Regions from separate parts of the Streptomyces sp. C11-1 genome, predicted to be linked through region 1. Evidence: predicted binding sites of a transcription regulator. Region 1 holds the regulator's gene; the other holds the start of a gene.
The links. The regulator HspR, encoded in region 1, represses chaperone genes until heat shock. The targets are predictions, from matches to a motif close to TTGAGNNNNNNNNNCTCAA.

Region 1 (9,248 bases):
GACCTGGGAGACGCCGAAGGTGTCGTCCTCGCCCGGGTCCTCGAAGTCGATCTCCTTGCCGCCCGACGTCATCGGCAGCAGCGCGCCGAGCGCGACATCGCCGTCCGCGTTCCGCTTGAACCAGATGTTCGGGAACCCGAGGAACCGGTGCCAGGCCACACCCATGTTCGTGTTCAGCGAGATGGTGATCGCCCAGACCATCGTCGTACCGAGCTTGATCATCGCGAACAGGTAGACCAGGTTCTGGAGCGTTTCGACGCTCAGCCCCTTGAAGGCCAGGACCAGGGGATACGAGGCGAAGTACGCGGGGTCGTAGCTGTCGACGTGGTGGAGGGCGCCCTCCAGGCCGCGCAGCGCCATGATGGCGGTGCCGATGATGAGGATGACGATCTCGACGAAGTACGCCTGGCCCATCTTGGAGCCCGTGAAGCGCGACTTGCGGCCCGCCCGCGAGGGGAGGTTCAGCTGGCGGATCGCGATCAGCACGATGATGCCGAGGGTCGTGCCGAGCGCGATGAACTCGATGTAGAGCTCGTACGGGAGGAAGCCGCCGATGACCGGCAGCACCCAGTCCGCCTTGAACAGCTGGCCGTACGCCGTGACGATCGTCAGGCCCAGCGTCAGGAAGCCGACGGCGACGAACCAGTGGGCGACGCCCACGACGCCCCAGCGGTTCATCCGCGTGTGGCCGACGAACTCCTTGATCAGGGTGATCGTCCGCTGCTTGGGGTCGTCGGTGCGGCTGCCTGCCGGTACTGCCTGTCCCAGACGGACGAAGCGGTAGATCTGCACGATGGCTCGGGTGATGAGCGCAACGCCGACGACCGTCAGCACCAGCGACACGATGATCGCGGCGAGTTGCATGAGTAGGGCTCCTCGGGCCTGCGAGAGCGGGATCCAGTTACGTACGTGCGACTGCCCACTACTACTAAGCAGTAACTTATTTGGTCTGTGCTGACACTATCCACTTAGTCCACCCGGCTGTAGCCGGGCGGGCGGTGATCTGTGTCGCTCAGGTGTGCCTTGGTTGTGCCTTGGGCTGTGCCCCGGGTGGTGCCGCGGGCGGTGTCCCGGGTGGTGCCTCGGTCGGGCGGGCCTGTCGGAGGGTCGTCCGCAGGGTATTGCGTACGGCCTCCGTCAGGATCGCCAGGTCGAGTACTACTCCATGGTGCTCTGCGTAGTGCTGGTCCAGCAGGGCGGGGTCGTCCCACGGCATGCCCGAGCGGGCCCGCACCTGGGCCAGGCCGGTCAGTCCCGGTCGCAGCTCCTGCCGCCACTGCCGGGCCCCGGGGTGCGCGGACCGGGGGTCGCCCGGGGCCAGCGGGGCGGGGCCGACGAGGGCGAGGTCGCCCCTTACGACATGGGGGAGCCGGGAGAGCAGGTCCAGCCGGAGCCGTCGGGTGCGCAGGCTGCGGAGCTCGAAGACCCTGCCGTCCAGACCGGTCCGGGGGCGGCGGTCCCAGGCGCCGCCCGGGGTGCGCCGGGCGGTCAGGGCGAGGGCGCCGACGGCTACGGCGGGGGCGGTCAGGGCCAGCAGGGCGGTGCCGAGGGTCAGGTCCAGCAGCCGTTCTGCCGTCGTGCGGGGGGCGAGGCGGTCCGCCAGGCGTTCCGCCCGGTCCAGGAGGCCGGTCAGGTGGGCGGCGGGGCGCGAGGGGAAGTGGCCGCGCGCTGTTGCCGGGTTCGAGCGGGTGGCGGCGGGAGGGGCGGCGGGGCTGGTGGCCGGTGTGCGGGGGGCGGCCGGTGGCGGTGTGGTTTCCGTGGGGCGGGGCTGTGGTGGCACCGGTGCCTGTGTGCGTACGGGGTTCTGCCCCTGCCTCCTCCGCTTCTCCTTCTGCCTGTTCTGCCGTACGCGCCGCTTCCTCGCGTTCTGCATCGCGCCCACCCGGGGTTCGAGGTTCGATGGTGTGACGATCCACGGTGAAACCTGCCGGTCGGGGACGGTTGTGACCGTCTCGCGGCATTTTGTGACAGAACGATCCCATGGTGGGACGGTGGGGTGCGGGGTGTGCGAGGGGTGTGGCGTGCGCGGGTGTGTCCGTGGGGCGGGAGCGGGGGCGATGTGTGGTCCGGATAAGCACTTAAGTTGAGCCCGCCCGACTCAGGTCTGTTGACTAGGGGGCGGGTGTCATGCATTCTTGAGTCAGATCCACTCAAGTAGTCAGTTGGAGGAATTGAAATGGCACGTGCGGTCGGCATCGACCTGGGCACGACTAACTCCGTCGTCAGCGTTCTCGAAGGCGGCGAGCCCACCGTCATCACCAACGCCGAAGGCGCCAGGACCACGCCGTCCGTCGTCGCCTTCGCCAAGAACGGCGAGGTGCTCGTCGGCGAGGTCGCCAAGCGCCAGGCGGTCACCAACGTCGACAGGACCATCCGCTCCGTCAAGCGCCACATGGGCACTGACTGGAAGATCGACCTGGACGGCAAGAGCTTCAACCCGCAGCAGATGAGCGCCTTCATCCTGCAGAAGCTGAAGCGCGACGCCGAGTCGTACCTGGGCGAGAAGGTGACCGACGCGGTCATCACCGTCCCGGCGTACTTCAACGACTCCGAGCGTCAGGCGACCAAGGAGGCCGGTGAGATCGCGGGCCTCAACGTCCTGCGCATCGTCAACGAGCCGACCGCCGCCGCCCTGGCGTACGGCCTGGACAAGGACGACCAGACGATCCTCGTCTTCGACCTCGGTGGCGGCACTTTCGACGTGTCCCTCCTGGAGATCGGTGACGGCGTCGTCGAGGTGAAGGCCACCAACGGTGACAACCACCTCGGTGGTGACGACTGGGACCAGCGTGTCGTCGACTACCTGGTGAAGCAGTTCGCCAACGGGCACGGCGTGGACCTGTCCAAGGACAAGATGGCTCTCCAGCGTCTCCGTGAGGCTGCGGAGAAGGCGAAGATCGAGCTCTCGTCCTCGACCGAGACCACGATCAACCTGCCCTACATCACGGCGTCCGCCGAGGGCCCGCTGCACCTGGACGAGAAGCTCACGCGCTCGCAGTTCCAGCAGCTGACCTCGGACCTCCTGGACCGCTGCAAGACCCCGTTCCACAACGTCATCAAGGACGCGGGCATCCAGCTCTCCGAGATCGACCACGTCGTTCTCGTCGGTGGCTCCACCCGTATGCCCGCCGTCGCCGAGCTCGTCAAGGAGCTGACCGGCGGCCAGGAGGCCAACAAGGGTGTGAACCCGGACGAGGTCGTCGCCATCGGCGCCTCGCTCCAGGCCGGTGTCCTCAAGGGCGAGGTCAAGGACGTCCTGCTCCTCGATGTCACCCCGCTCTCCCTCGGCATCGAGACCAAGGGAGGGATCATGACCAAGCTCATCGAGCGCAACACCACGATCCCGACCAAGCGTTCCGAGATCTTCACGACGGCCGAGGACAACCAGCCCTCCGTGCAGATCCAGGTCTACCAGGGCGAGCGCGAGATCGCGGCGTACAACAAGAAGCTCGGAATGTTCGAGCTGACCGGTCTGCCGCCGGCCCCGCGCGGCGTGCCGCAGATCGAGGTCGCCTTCGACATCGACGCCAACGGCATCATGCACGTCGCTGCCAAGGACCTCGGCACCGGCAAGGAGCAGAAGATGACCGTCACCGGTGGCTCCTCGCTGCCGAAGGACGAGGTCAACCGGATGCGTGAAGAGGCCGAGAAGTACGCCGAGGAGGACCACGCCCGCCGCGAGGCCGCCGAGTCCCGCAACCAGGGCGAGCAGCTCGTCTACCAGACGGAGAAGTTCCTCAAGGACAACGAGGACAAGGTCCCCGGTGACGTGAAGACGGAGGTGGAGACCGCTGTCGGCGAGCTGAAGGAGAAGCTCAAGGGCGAGGACACCGCCGAGATCCGTACGGCCACCGAGAAGGTCGCCGCCGTCTCCCAGAAGCTGGGCCAGGCGATGTACGCCAACGCTCAGGCCGAGGGCGCGACCCCGGGTGCCGGGGCCCCGGGCGACGGCCAGGCCAAGGCCGCCGACGACGACGTCGTCGACGCCGAGATCGTGGACGACGAGAAGGACACCAAGGACACCAAGGGCGGTGCGGCGTGACCGAGGAGACTCCGGGCTTCGAGGAGAAGCCCGACGTCCCCTCCGGCGCCACCCCTGATGACGCCGAGCCGAAGGCCGCCGCTCCCTCCGAGGAGGAGGCGGCGGCCCCGGCCGGGGACACCGACCAGACCGTCGGCCTGACCGCACAGCTGGACCAGGTCCGTACGGCGCTCGGCGAGCGCACCGCGGACCTCCAGCGGCTCCAGGCCGAGTACCAGAACTACCGCCGTCGTGTGGAGCGGGACCGGGTCACGGTCAAGGAGATCGCCGTCGCGAACCTCCTGTCCGAGCTCCTCCCCGTGCTCGACGACGTCGGCCGCGCACGGGAGCACGGCGAGCTGCTCGGCGGCTTCAAGTCGGTCGCCGAATCGCTGGAGACGGTCGTCGCGAAGCTGGGCCTCCAGCAGTTCGGCAAGGAGGGCGAGCCCTTCGACCCGACGATCCACGAGGCTCTGATGCACAGCTACGCGCCGGACGTCACCGAGACGACCTGCGTGGCGATCCTTCAGCCGGGGTATCGCATCGGCGAGCGCACCATCCGCCCCGCGCGGGTGGCCGTCGCCGAGCCGCAGCCGGGCGCCACGCCCGCCGCGGCCAAGGAAGAGAAGACAGACGACGAGGAGAGCGGTGGCACCGAGGAGGTCTGACGGCAACGCGTCTGACCACCAGGGTGCACACCGACCGGCCCGGCGGTCGGCCCACGGGCCGACCGCTCGGCCGATCGTCCGGAAGGAGGGACGTCGATGAGCACGAAGGACTTCGTCGAGAAGGACTACTACAAGGTCCTCGGCGTCCCCAAGGACGCCACCGACGCCGAGATCAAGAAGGCGTACCGCAAGCTCGCCCGGGAGAACCACCCCGACGCCAACAAGGGTGACGCCAAGGCGGAGGAGCGCTTCAAGGAGATCTCCGAGGCGAACGACGTCCTCGGCGACGCCAAGCGGCGCAAGGAGTACGACGAGGCGCGCGCCCTCTTCGGCAACGGTGGCTTCCGCGCCGGTCCCGGTGGTGCCGGCGGCAACTTCAACTTCGACCTGGGCGACCTCTTCGGCGGGGGCGCACCGGGCGGCGGACAGGGCGGCGCGGGCGGCGGCTTCGGCGGCGGGGGCGGTCTCGGAGACGTCTTCGGCGGGCTGTTCAACCGCGGCGGCACGGGCAGCCGTGTCCAACCGCGGCGCGGCCAGGACGTCGAGTCCGAGGTGACGCTCAGCTTCACCGAGGCGGTCGACGGGGCCACAGTCCCGCTGCGGATGTCCAGCCAGGCGCCCTGCAAGGCGTGTTCCGGCACCGGTGACAAGAACGGCACCCCCAGGGTCTGCCCGACCTGCGTCGGCACCGGCCAGGTCTCGCGCGGCAGCGGCGGCGGTTTCTCGCTCACCGACCCCTGTGTGGACTGCAAGGGCCGGGGCCTCATCGCCCAGGACCCCTGCGAGGTCTGCAAGGGCAGCGGCCGGGCGAAGTCGGCCCGGACCATGCAGGTCAGGATTCCGGCGGGCGTCTCCGACGGCCAGCGGATCAGGCTGCGCGGCAAGGGCGGCCCGGGCGAGCGCGGCGGTCCGGCGGGCGACCTGTACGTCGTCGTGCACGTCGGCGCCCACCCGGTCTTCGGCCGCAAGGGCGACAATCTCACGGTCACCGTGCCCGTCACGTATCCGGAGGCGACGCTCGGCGGCGAGGTCAAGGTCCCCACCCTCGGCGGCCCCCCGGTCACCCTGAAGCTTCCCCCGGGCACCCCCAACGGGCGTACGATGCGCGCCCGGGGCAAGGGCGCGGTGCGCAAGGACGGCACCCGCGGCGACCTCCTGGTCACCGTGGAGGTCGCGGTCCCCACCTCCCTCGGCCAGGAGGCCAGGGACGCGCTGGAGGCCTACCGGAAGGCGACCGCGGACGAGGACCCGCGGGCGGAACTGTTCCAGGCCGCGAAGGGAGCTTGAGATGGACGGCCGTCGACGCAATCCGTACCAGCTGACCGATGAATCGCCGGTGTACGTGATCTCGGTGGCGGCCCAGCTCTCGGGCCTGCACCCGCAGACACTGCGACAGTACGACCGCCTCGGCCTGGTCTCCCCGGACCGTACGGCCGGGCGCGGTCGGCGATACTCGGCCCGTGACATCGAGCTGCTGCGCACGGTGCAGCAGCTGTCGCAGGACGAGGGCATCAACCTCGCGGGTATCAAGCGGATCATCGAGCTGGAGAACCAGGTGGCCGCGCTCCAGCAGCGCGTCGCCGAGCTCTCGGCGGCGGTGGACGGCGCGGCGGTCGCCATGCAGCAGCGTGAGGCCCAGGTGCACGCCTCGTACCGCCGCGATCTGGTGCCGTACCAGGACGTGCAGCAGACCAGCGCGCTGGTGGTCTGGCGGCCCAAGCCGAAGCGGTCCGCGGAGTAGGGCGGCGGGGCACCGGGGGGTACATACGACGACGGCCGGGCCGGGAGAACACCAGATGTTCTCCCGGCCCGGCCGTCGTCGTATGTCCGCGGCGTCGCACGGCTGGCACCAAGTGGCCGGGGCGCATGCAGCAAGTTGACAGTGATCGCCGCCTGGTCCGGCCCGCCCCGCTGGCAAGCTGACATACGTCGGCGGACGAAGCCGGCGAGACACATGACGCAGTGAGTACGGGGAGGAAGAGATGGGTGTCTACGCGTTCACCGGGAGGATGGTCGGTGCGGGAGGACTGCTCCTGGCGCTGGTCGTCGGAGCGGCCGCCGCACCGGCCCACGCGAGCGCCGGAGCCGGGACGGTCGCCGCGTCCGGGACCGCCGCGCCGCTGTTGACCGGGGCCGGGGCCGGGGGCAGTGCCGGTGCCGGTGCCGGTGCTGGGGTCGGTACGGCTTCGGAGGCGGTGTCGGACGTGGTGTCGAGGGTCACCTCGGCGGTCTCCCGAGTGCTCTGCGGCGCACCGCTGCCGAAGCCGGTCGGACCGTTCATGGGCAAGGTGAAGTGCGTCAACGGCTGGCAGTAGAGGACCCGGTGGAGATCACGGCGGTCCGTGTCTCCACCGACGCCGCGCCCGCCGGCACCGCGGTGCTCCGGCTCATCGGGATGCTGCCCGCGCACTGGGACTGCGGCCAGCGCATCGAGGAGGACCGGATCACCGTCCTGGTGCGCGGCGGCGTGCGGGACGCGCGGGAGCGGTGCGCCGAGGCACTGCGGGACCGGGCCCTGGAGGGGTGGGTGCTGGAGGGGAGCGGGTAGGGCCTTGCCTCTCCCGTCTCAGATCCAGCCCTTCTCGCGGGCCAGCAGGGCAGCGTGCGGGCGGCTGGTCGCGTCCAGGATGCGGAGCACGTCGGCGACATGGCGGCGGTACGTCCGTACCGAGATGTCCAGGTTCCGTGCGCCCGTCTCGTCCTTGGCGACCCGGCACATCTCCTCCATGACGCGCTGCTCCATCTCGGACAGCACGCCCGAGGGCGCGGGGTGGGTGTCGATCAGGGCGGAGAGGTCAGTGGACTCGGTCCAGATCTTCTCGAACAGGGCCAGGATGTTGGAGACCAGCCCGGCCTGCTGGGTGACCAGCGCGCCGCGCGAGGTGTCCGAGGGATCGACGGGCACCAGGGCCGTACGGCGGTCGTACACGAGGATCCGCTCGGACAGCTTGTCCGCGGCCCGGATCGACGCGCCCTGCGCGGTGAGTTCGCGGAGGTAGGCCACGGTGGGCGGGTGGTCGAGTGCTTCCCGCAGCACCACGCTGCGGATCTGCACGCCCCGGCGTAGACACCGGGTGTCCAACGGGCGGGCGTGCGCGATGTTCTCGGGGGTGAGTGCTGTGTACGGCTCGACGGAAAGGATCTCCTGGCGGGCGAAGAAGGCCAGGTCATCGATCCGGTCGCGGATCTGGCGGAGCACTTCGAGCCGCTCCACGCCCTGCGTGGCGAGGGGCCGGGCCTGCTGCTCGGCGGTCAGCTCGGCGACCAGATGCCGGGACCTGGTGACCTGGTGGAGCTGTTCGTGCAGCTCGCGCAGCCGTATCTCCGTGAGGCGCTCGACCGCGGTCTCCGGATCGGCCGCCGAGACACCGCCGTGCCCGTCGGTCCGCAGCAGGCCCAGCTCGGCCAGCCGGGCGAGGGCCTTCTCCACCTCTTCGCGCGGGCTGTGGAGGAGGACGCCGATGTCCTCGGTGCTGGTGCCCGGATTGCGCAGGAAGTGCCGGTAGGCGCGTTCCTCCGTGGTGTTGAGGCCGAGTATGGACAGGCTTCCGTCGTTCACTGCTGCCGCTCCCCCGCGTGCCGCACGACAACCGACGGTGCTGCCGCATCGGTCAAATGCCGCGCAACCGTCGAACTGATGAGGGAGAGGGTAATGCAAAGGTAAAGCAGCAGGTAGTCCCTGCCGGCCGGGTGGCGGGCGCGGGACGGGGGACAGTGGACGATCAAAGGATGGAGACTGCTGTGACGGCGATGGCTGACGAACGGATGACGGTCGACGAACGGATGACTGCCGGCGGGCGGATGGCTGCCGATGGGCGGGCGATGGCCGGTGGGCGGCAGGTGATGGACTTCGCCGCGCTCACCGAACGCGAGCTGGAAGTGCTCGTACTGCTGGCGAGCGGCGAGCAGAACCGCTGGCTGGCCCGGAGACTCGGCATCACGGAACGTACGGTTCGGGCCCACACGTCGAGCATCGTGCGCAAGCTGAACCTGAAGTCGCGGTTCGAGGCCGCGATCGTGTCGTACCTGCATGCCGAGGACATCAGGAGGGCTGCGTCCGTGACCTGACGCCACGACCTGACGCCACGACCTGACGCCACGACCTGACGCCGCGACATGTGCGCACGTCGAGGCGCGCAAGCCGAAGTCCCCTGCCGGAAGTCTTGCTTCCGGCAGGGGACTTCGGTCGTTCACGGGCCCGCCCCTACGGCAGGGCCGCGCTGATCGCGTCCACCGCCATCATCCACATCGGCTGACCGCCGGTGCCGAACGCCGCCGACAGCGCGTAGCCGATGGCCGCGTCGAGGGGTTCGGGGGTGCCGGCGTCCTCCTGCCACTCGGCTATCACCCGGCGGTCTCCGTCCGAGGAGAAGTCCCCGAGGTGCTTGCCGTCGCGGGTCAGCCGGCTGAACGGGATCGAGTTCGGGACGAGCCGGTAGTGGATGCCCGCGTGACGGACGTCGACCCGGTACGTCTGCCGCCGGAGCTTCCCCTTGCCGGGCTTGATCGTCGCGGCCTCGCCATCCACCGTGATCGTGAGGTGCCGGGGGTCGCGGGTG
Region 2 (9,248 bases), 2.0 Mb from region 1:
CGCGGGGGTGGTGGCGGTCACCGCAGCCCCCGAGGCTGCGGCGCCGGGAACGGGCTTGTCCGCCGTGCCGGACGTGCCCGGCTTGTAGTCGGCGAAGAAGTCCCACCAGGCGCGATCGACCGAACTGGGATCCTGGAGGTACTGCTGGTAGATCTCGTCGACGAGCCATTCATTGGCGCCGAACGCAGCGGCCGGGTTGGTGCCCGGGCTGGCTTGGTCGGTCGAGACGCTTGAGTTACTGGGGGACTGAGACGACACGGCGGCAACCGCCCTCTTCCGCTTCACAAGGTGATGGACAGCGGAAATCAAGGCTACGCCCCCCTGACCGTTCCTTGCAGGCCGGGCCGGTGCTTCGTCGTGCACATCACATCGGAAGACGGGTTTCGGCGCAGGAAATGGCGGGAAACAAGCGAGGTTCCACTGCACTCCGGGTACGCAGGACCGTGGATACGGCCGTCCGACCGTATCCCCTGGAGATCCCCTACTGGCATGGCACGTATGAACGTGCCCTTCCGGTTCGACCCTATGTCAACGTCATCGTCAACTGCGCTGCTCGGGGATTCCCGGAAGGGTGACCTGGATGCGGCAGCCACGAACGGATTCGGCCACCCCGATCCGTCCGCCGTGCAGATCCACTGCCCAGCGGGCGATCGCGAGCCCCAGCCCCGTACCGCCGTCGCTGCCCGGCCCGTGCGGGGACGGCACCTGGCCCCGGTTGAAGCGCTCGAACACCCGGTGGCGCTCCGTCTCCGGGATGCCGGGGCCCTCGTCGACGACCTCCAGCTCCAGAGACTCGGGATACGCCCCGCGGCGCGCCAGCACCGTGACCCGGCCGTGCGGCGGGCTGTGCTTGACCGCGTTGTCGATGAGGTTGGCGACCACCTGGTGCAGTCGCTCGGTGTCCGCGTGCGCGGTGAGCTCCGGCGGCGAGACGTCCAGGTGCAGATGGACGTCCGTACGGGAGTGATTGCCCGAACCCGACGGCAGGCGTCGGTGGGAGGCGGCGAGATTGGCCTCTTTCAGTACGCCCGAGAGATACGGCCACACCTCGAACCGGCGTGCCTTCAGTGCGACGACCCCGTTGTCCAGGCGCGACAGATCCAGCAGTGTCTCCACCAGCCGACCGAGCCGCTCGGTCTGCTTCAGCGCCGTGCACATCGTCTCGGGATCGGCGGCGGACACCCCGTCCACCACGTTCTCCAGCACCGCTCTCAGCGCCGCGATGGGGGTGCGCAGCTCGTGCGAGACATTGGCGACCAGCTCCTTGCGGTGCCGGTCCTCCGCCTCCAGATCGTCCGCCATGCGGTTGATCGTCTGGGCCAGGTCGCCCAGCTCGTCCCGCCGCCCGGCGCCGCTCACCCGGCGGGTGTAGTCGCCGTGCGAGATGGACCGGGCCACCGCGCGCATCTCGTCCAGCGGCGCGGTCAGACCGTGCGCCACGAACTGGGTGATCAGCAGTGTCGCGATCACCGAGAACACGGTGATGAACTGGAACTCGGTCCGGGTCCGCAGGGCGACGATCAGCAGTCCGGTGGTGATGAACACCGAGACCACGACGAGCGTGCCCAGCTTGGCCTTGATCGAGAAGGGCCGCATCCCGGGCCCTGGCCAGGTCATGGCGCCGGAGTCTCCAGGGCGTAGCCCACACCGTGCACGGTACGGATGCGCTCCGCGCCGATCTTCCGGCGCAGCGCCTTGATGTGGCTGTCGACCGTGCGGGTGCCAGAGGCGTCCGCCCAGTCCCACACCTCGGCCAGCAGCTGCTCCCGGGAGAGCACCGCCCGCGGGGTGTTGGCCAGGCAGACCAGCAGGTCGAACTCGGTCGGCGTGAGGTGGACGTCCTCGGCGCGCACCCGGACCCGGCGCTGCGCGTGGTCGATCTCCAGCTCACCCAGACGCAGTATCCCGCTGCGCGGGGTGACGGCGGCCAGTGCGGCCCGTTCCACTCGCCGCAGCAGCACATGCACCCGGGCGGCCAGCTCCCGCATGGAGAACGGCTTGGTCATGTAGTCGTCGGCACCGACGCCGAGCCCGACGAGCATGTCCGTCTCGTCGTCGCGCGCGGTGAGCATCAGCACCGGCACCGGGCGCTGGGCCTGCACCCGGCGGCAGACCTCCAGGCCGTCGAAGCCGGGAAGCATGATGTCGAGCACCATCAGATCCGGCTGCCAGGCCTCGGCCGCGTCCACGGCCGCGGGGCCGTCCAGCGCGGTCTGGACCAGAAAGCCCTCCGCCCGCAGCCGGGCGGAAACGGCGTCGACGATCGTGGGGTCGTCCTCGACCACCAGCACCCGGCGCTGAGCCCCCGGGGTGGCCGCGACGCCGTTGTGGGTGGTGTGTGTCTGTTCCATCGCCCCGCCCCTGCCCGTTCTCGCGGGAGGCATCCCCCCGGAGGCACGTTCTTCGCTCGTGGATTTCGTGGGTGAACCCGTGTGCCGGTCAGCAGCGTAAAGGCAGCGGAGGGCTCCCGGCTACGCAGGGTGTTGCCCCGCCGGTACGCGTTCGGGCCGGGCGCGTGGCCGGATCGTCGGGCTTGTGCCGGATGACCCGTGCCAGTGCCGTGCCGCGCATACCGGGTCGGGGCTTCAGAGACCCTTCGATGCGAGATGGACCACGTCGGGCACACCTCGGGCAACGGCCACTTCTTCGGCCCCAACCCCACTGAACCCGGCATTCCGCAACGCTTGTTCGAAGGCCGGGGACGGCTGCGCGGACCAGATGGCGAGCACGCCGCCCGGGGTCAGCCGGTCGTGGCAGTGGGCGAGTCCCGTGGGGGAGTAGAGGCTCCCGTTGTCCTCCGTGACGGTCCAGTCGGGCCCGTTGTCGATATCCAGACACAGGGCGTCGTAACGCTCCGTGGTTGTACGGAGATGGGCCACCAGGTCCGTGTGCAGGATCGAGGCCCGGGGATCGGCGAGCGCGGCCCCGGAGATCCGTGCCAGCGGCCCGTCCCGGTGCCAGCCGATGATCGCCTGCTCCCGCTCCGCGACCACGATCCGCCCCCAGCGCCCCTCCTCGGCGGCACGCACCAGCGAGAAGCCCACGCCCAGCCCGCCGATCAGCACGGAGGGGCCGGTCCGCCCGGCGGGCAGGGCATCCAGCGCGGCATCGATCAGCAGCCGCTCGGAGCGTCCGTCGGAGGTGTCCATCAGGAAACAGCCGTTGGCGATGATCTCGTAGTGCTCCCCGCGCTCCCGCAGAACGACCTCGCCGAACGGCCCGTCGCGGCGGTCGAGGGTGACGGGGGTGTCGGCGGAACGCGTCGGCATCGATTCATCGGGGGCGGTCATCGCGGACGTCGCGGACATGTCGTGGCTCTCCGGTCTCCGGTCGTGGCAGTCGGTGCCCGTCCATCCTGTCCTGCGGGCCGCGCGGAACGCCAAAGCTTTGCGGCCGCCCGCCACCGCCCCCGCCCTGGGTGCGTCCGGTTCACGGCCGAGGCGCCTTCTTCCCGTGCACCGCCGTGTACTCGGCCGCCAGCCAGGGCCCCAGGTCGTCGAGGAACAGGCGGAGCAGGCCCGGGTCGGGGGAAGCGGTACGGGCCGCGGCCGCGGCGGCGGTACGCATCCGGGCCGCGCGCCCCGGGTAGTAGCGGCCGAACACCTCGGCGGACTCCTCCAGGTCGCTCGTCCAGCCGCCCCAGCGGGGCATGACCAGCGTGAAGCCGGTACGGACGAGGCGCCGGGCCACGCGTCGGCAGAGCCGCGTCCGGTCGGCGTCGGCCAGGTCCTCCGCCGTCGCCGTCGCCGTCGCCGTCGCCGACGCCCGCCAGCGCGGCAGCGCGAGCGCGAGATCGCCGTTGGTCTCGCGGGCGAGCAGCGAGGTGGGGCGGTAGCGGGGCAGGACGGAGGCGAGGTCGGGCCCGAGCAGCGGGGTGCACAGGCAGGCGACGAAGAAGCCGAGGTCGTGCCGTTCCAGCTCGCTGAGTGCGGTACGCGCACGGACCATCAGGATGCCCGCCGTGTCGATGGCCGGGTGGTCGGTATCGAGCGCGGCGGCGACGCCGACGGCGTCGCCGCGGTCCGCGTCCGTCGGCTCCCCGCGCAGTGCCAGCAGCAGATCGAGGTCCGAGCGCCCGGGAACAGCCGACCCGCGCGGAACGCTCCCGTACAGGTAGGCACTGTGCAGCCGCTCGCTCCCGAACGCCTCGGCGATACGGGAACGGGCATCCGCAACCACCGGCGCGAACGTCTCCGGGACGCGGTCGAGGCTTCCTTCGCGGGCGATCGTGCCGTCCTCGGCGAGACCTTTTCCGTTCATGCGAGCACTGTGCCGGAAAGGCCCGAGCGGCGGCCTCCGCCCCCGGCCCCGCCCCCTCGGCGCGTGATCGCTGAGAGCGAACAGGCCCCGGGGAACATTCAACGGCTCATGAGCATTGAGTCCACATAGCTCAACTTGCCTGCCGAAGGGGAGATCATGACTAGCGAGTCCAAGGCGTTCACACCGATCGACCTGCCCGTGCTGCCGCTCGACGACGAGGTCGTCCTGCCCGGCATGGTGGTGCCGCTGGACCTGTCCGACACCGAGGTGCGCGCCGCCGTCGAGGCCGCGCAGGCCGCCGCCCGTCCCGACGGCGGCAAGCCCGAGGTGCTGCTGGTCCCGCGGATCGACGGGACGTACACGGGGACCGGTGTCCTCGGCACCGTCGAGCAGGTCGGGCGCCTCTCGGACGGCGACCCGGGTGCGCTCATCCGGGCCCGTGACCGCGTCCGGATCGGGGCCGGGACCAGTGGTCCGGGGCGGGCGCTCTGGGTGGAGGGGACCGTGATCGACGTCGTCGTGCCCGACCCCCTGCCCGGATCGGCGGCCGAGCTGGTCAAGGAGTACAAAGCGCTCGCCACCAGCTGGCTGAAGAAGCGCGGCGCCTGGCAGGTCGTGGACCGGGTCCAGCAGATCGAGGACCTCTCCGCGCTCGCCGACAACTCCGGATACTCGCCGTTCCTCTCCACCGCGCAGAAGGTCCAGCTCCTGGAGACCGTGGACCCGGTCGCCCGGCTGAAGCTCGCCGTCCAGTGGCTGAGCGAACACCTCGCCGAGCAGGATGTCGCCGAGTCCATCGCCAAGGACGTCCAGGAGGGCGTCGACAAGCAGCAGCGCGAGTTCCTGCTGCGCCGCCAGCTGGAAGCCGTACGCAAGGAACTCTCCGAGCTCAACGGCGACCCGGAGGACGAGTCCGACGACTACCGGGCCCGCGTCGAGGCCGCCGAGCTGCCCGAGCACGTCCGGACGGCGGCGCTCAAGGAGGTCGAGAAGCTGGAGCGGGCCAGCGACCAGTCGCCCGAGGGCTCCTGGATCCGCACCTGGCTGGACACCGTCCTCGAACTGCCGTGGAACGAGCGAACCGAGGACGCCTACGACATCCGCGGCGCCCAGGCGGTCCTGGACGCCGAGCACGCCGGTCTCGCGGATGTGAAGGAGCGCATCACCGAGTACCTCGCGGTGCGCAAGCGGCGTGCCGACCGGGGGCTGGGCGTGGTGGGCGGTCGCCGCGGCGGCGCGGTACTGGCCCTCGTCGGCCCGCCCGGTGTCGGCAAGACCTCGCTCGGTGAGTCCGTCGCGCACGCCATGGGCCGCACGTTCGTCCGCGTCGCACTCGGCGGTGTCCGGGACGAGGCGGAGATCCGCGGCCACCGGCGTACGTACGTGGGCGCGCTCCCCGGACGTATCGTGCGGGCGATCAAGGAGGCCGGTTCGATGAACCCGGTCGTCCTGCTCGACGAGATCGACAAGGTCGGTTCCGACTTCCGGGGCGACCCGGCCGCCGCCCTCCTCGAAGTCCTGGACCCCGCGCAGAACCACACCTTCCGCGACCACTACCTGGAGGTCGAGCTCGACCTCAGCGACGTCGTCTTCCTCGCCACCGCCAACGTGCTCGAAGCCATCCCGGAAGCCCTGCTCGACCGCATGGAACTGGTCAGGCTCGACGGCTACACCGAGGACGAGAAGGTCGTCATCGCCCGGGACCACCTCCTCCCGCGCCAGCTGGAGCGGGCCGGCCTGGAGAAGGACGAGGTCGCCCTGGAGGAGTCGGCGCTGCGCAAGCTGGCGGGCGAGTACACCCGCGAGGCGGGCGTACGGAATCTGGAGCGGGCCGTCGCCCGGCTGCTCCGCAAGGTCGCGGCCCAGCACGAACTGGGCGACCGGGACCTGCCGTTCACGGTGACCGACGCGGACCTGCGCGGTCTGATCGGGCGTCCGCACCATGTACCCGAGTCCGCTCAGGACCCGGCCGAGCGCCGCACCGCCGTGCCGGGCGTGGCCACCGGGCTCGCGGTGACCGGGGCGGGCGGTGACGTCCTCTTCGTCGAGGCGTCGCTCGCCGACCCGGAGACCGGGGCCTCCGGACTGACCCTGACCGGTCAGCTCGGCGACGTCATGAAGGAGTCGGCGCAGATCGCCCTGAGCTTCCTGCGCTCGCACGGTGCGGAGCTGGAGCTGCCGGTCGCCGACCTCAAGGACCGGGGCGTGCACATCCACTTCCCGGCGGGCGCGGTCCCCAAGGACGGCCCGAGCGCCGGTATCACCCTGACGACCGCCCTGGCCTCGCTGCTCTCCGGACGCCTCGTCCGTACGGATGTGGCGATGACCGGCGAGGTGTCGCTGACCGGGCGGGTCCTGCCCATCGGCGGCCTCAAGCAGAAGCTGCTGGCCGCTCACCGCGCGGGCGTCACGACCGTCGTGATCCCGCAGCGCAACGAGGCCGACCTGGACGACGTCCCGGCCGAGGTCCTGGAGAAGCTGGACGTCCGGCCGGTCACCGACGTCCGCCAGGTGCTGGAGATCGCCCTCACCCCGGCCTCGGCCCGGGCGGAGGAGAGGATCCCGGCCGCGGCCTGAGTCCGTCGTACGGGGCGTACGGCCTGAGCGTTGTACGGGGCGCACGGAACGGCCCGCTTACCGCATACCGGCGGGCGCGGGCCGTTCCGCATGCCCGGGGGCCGCTCAGGGGCGGTAGATCGTGCCCGGCTGCGGCTCGGCCGGGGCCATCAGCTCGGGGACGGTCACGAAGGTGTAGCCGTCCTTCTGGAGCGCGTCGATGATGCCCGGCACGGCGGGGACGGTGCCTTTGTAGATGTCGTGCAGCAGGATGATGCCGTCTTTGCTCGCCTGGTCCAGGATGCGCTTCCGGATCAGTGCGGAGTCGTTCGTCGAGTAGTCCTTCGCGGTGGCGCTCCACAGCACCTGCGACAGCCCCAGCTCCTTGCTGACCTTGCTGACCTCGTCGTCCGTGCGGCCCTGCGGCGGGCGCATCAGCCGGGGCCGCTCGCCGGTGATCCTCTCGATGGCCTTCTGGGTCTTCTCCAGCTCGGCCCGTATCTCGTCCGGGTCGTGGTCGGTGAGGATCTTGTGCGTCCAGGTGTGGTTGGCGACCTCGTGGCCCTCGTCCTGGATGCGCCGCACGGTGTCCGGGTGCTTGACGACATGGTGCTTGCCCAGCAGGAAGAAGGTGGCGTGCACCTTCTTCTCCTTCAGGATGTCCAGCAGCTCGGGGGTGTCCTCGCCCGGCCCCGCGTCGAAGGTCAGGGCGATGCACTTGGCCTCGCGGCAGTCCACCGGCCCGAACGCGCCCTTGGCGTCGGCAGCCGCCTCCCCGCGCGCCGAGCCCGGCGCGGTCGTGTCCATCGAGCAGCCGCTCAGCGTCAGTGTGAGCGCCGCCACCAGAGCCATGGCCAACCGCTTCCCGGGCAATGACGTCTTTGACGACGGCACCTTGGACAGCGGCGTCTTTTCGGGCATGGCAAAGCACTCCTCCGTGCGGGAAATCCCGCACAGCCGTGCGGTACGCCGAGGACTATACCCAGTGCGTATACATGGAGTGCATAGTGGGTCGCGCCGTCGCCGTCGGCCCCCTCCTGGGCATCCTGCGAAATACTGGCCGCGCTGCGGCGTCGACCACCCGCGGTGACATGTTTCATCGGCAGGGAGCCGTAGAGGGGGTGCTGACGTGCACGGGAGTGAGAGCGAGCCGGAGCGGGGCGTGGCCGCCGGAAGTGGTGTGGACCACGAATTCTTGGCGCTGGAGCGCGAGTTGGCTGTGTTCCTGCGCCGGGCGCGGGCCAGCTCGGGCGAGATGGCCAGGGAGGTCCACCCGGAACTGGAGCCCGCCGCCTACGGGCTGCTCGTCCGCCTGGAGTCGGCGGGCCGGCAGCGGGCCACCGAGCTGGCCGCGTACTTCGGCGTCGGCAAGGCCACCATGAGCCGCCAGCTGCACTCCCTGGAGAACCTCGGCCTGGTCGTACGCGAGCCCGACCCGGCCGACGGCCGCGCCTGGCTCGTCCACCTCACCGACGAAGGCCTGGCCCGCTTCCGCAGCGTCCGGGATGCCCGCCGCGAGCGCTACGTACGCAAGCTGACGGGCTGGGACCGGGCCGAAGTGGCTGAGCTGGCCCGGCTGCTGCACCAGCTGAACGCCCGCGCCGAAAGCTGACCCCGCGCCGAGGGCCGGCCCCGCGCCGAAAGGCCCCTACAGCTCCACCAGGATCGCCGTGGCGTCGTCGTGCGCCTTGCTGCGCCGCAGCCGCGCGCGCCCGGCCCCCGCGTCGGCGGTCTCCAGCTCCCGTACCCGGTCGATCAGCGCCTGCGGCCCCGACCTCCGCAACTGCTCCAGCGCGGCCGCCCAGTCTCCCTCGCCGAACATCTCCGTCCAGCGGCTCGCCCCGTCCGTGAGCGCGGCGAGGGTACGGACCTCGGAGGCCGGGGCGCTGCCGGTCACCGCGCGCACCGCCACCGACGGATCGGCGGCAGCCGTGAAGAAGCCGCCCTCCTTGTTGCGCACCGTGGAGTCCGCGATCTCATGGGAGGCCAGCGAACCCGGCGGCAGCCGGTCCAGCCGGTCGTCGAGGACCGCGCGGACCGAGCCGTCCGGGGCCTCCAGCAGCAACACCGAATCCGAGAGCACCAGGTACTCGACCGCGTGTTCGCCCCAACGCGCCAGGACCACGGTCGCCTGAGGAGTGCGCACGTGAGAAAGGTCACAGGTGGGCCGGTGGGCGTCGGCCGTACGGGAGATGGCCTCGGCCAGTACCTCGGTCAGGGACAGATCGAGGCGTGAACCGGACAGTTCCACCAGCGCACCGCCCAGGCGGGCCGTGAACCACGGAACCGGGTGCACACAACCGGGCTCCGTCGGCGGCGGGGTGACGCCGTCGAGCAGGACCAGCGCGCCGCCCTGACCGGACGCGGGGAGAGCGGCCGAGACCCAGTCCTCGTTGGGGCGTTCGGGGCTGCCGGGGGCGGTGGCCAGTTCG

Region 2: the regulator HspR is predicted to act here: its motif matches at 4,376-4,394, upstream of lon (endopeptidase La).

Annotation. Positions count from the first base shown of each region.
Region 1 covers NZ_CP134500.1:3,298,902-3,308,149, reverse strand. The annotation lists gene RI138_RS14550 (heterodisulfide reductase-related iron-sulfur binding cluster) at 1-864, opposite strand, end outside; gene RI138_RS14545 (sugar transferase) at 1,013-1,873, opposite strand; gene dnaK (molecular chaperone DnaK) at 2,177-4,042, shown strand; gene grpE (nucleotide exchange factor GrpE) at 4,039-4,689, shown strand; gene dnaJ (molecular chaperone DnaJ) at 4,786-5,976, shown strand; gene RI138_RS14525 (heat shock protein transcriptional repressor HspR) at 5,978-6,430, shown strand; gene RI138_RS14520 (hypothetical protein) at 6,672-7,004, shown strand; gene RI138_RS14515 (hypothetical protein) at 6,983-7,237, shown strand; gene RI138_RS14510 (helix-turn-helix transcriptional regulator) at 7,256-8,248, opposite strand; gene RI138_RS14505 (helix-turn-helix domain-containing protein) at 8,419-8,757, shown strand; gene RI138_RS14500 (hypothetical protein) at 8,894-9,248, opposite strand, start outside.
Region 2 covers NZ_CP134500.1:5,254,556-5,263,803, forward strand. The annotation lists gene RI138_RS23465 (multifunctional oxoglutarate decarboxylase/oxoglutarate dehydrogenase thiamine pyrophosphate-binding subunit/dihydrolipoyllysine-residue succinyltransferase subunit) at 1-258, opposite strand, end outside; gene RI138_RS23470 (HAMP domain-containing sensor histidine kinase) at 541-1,617, opposite strand; gene RI138_RS23475 (response regulator transcription factor) at 1,614-2,351, opposite strand; gene RI138_RS23480 (spermidine synthase) at 2,586-3,308, opposite strand; gene RI138_RS23485 (nucleotidyltransferase domain-containing protein) at 3,430-4,260, opposite strand; gene lon (endopeptidase La) at 4,417-6,837, shown strand; gene RI138_RS23495 (polysaccharide deacetylase family protein) at 6,943-7,737, opposite strand; gene RI138_RS23500 (MarR family winged helix-turn-helix transcriptional regulator) at 7,946-8,428, shown strand; gene RI138_RS23505 (hypothetical protein) at 8,465-9,248, opposite strand, start outside.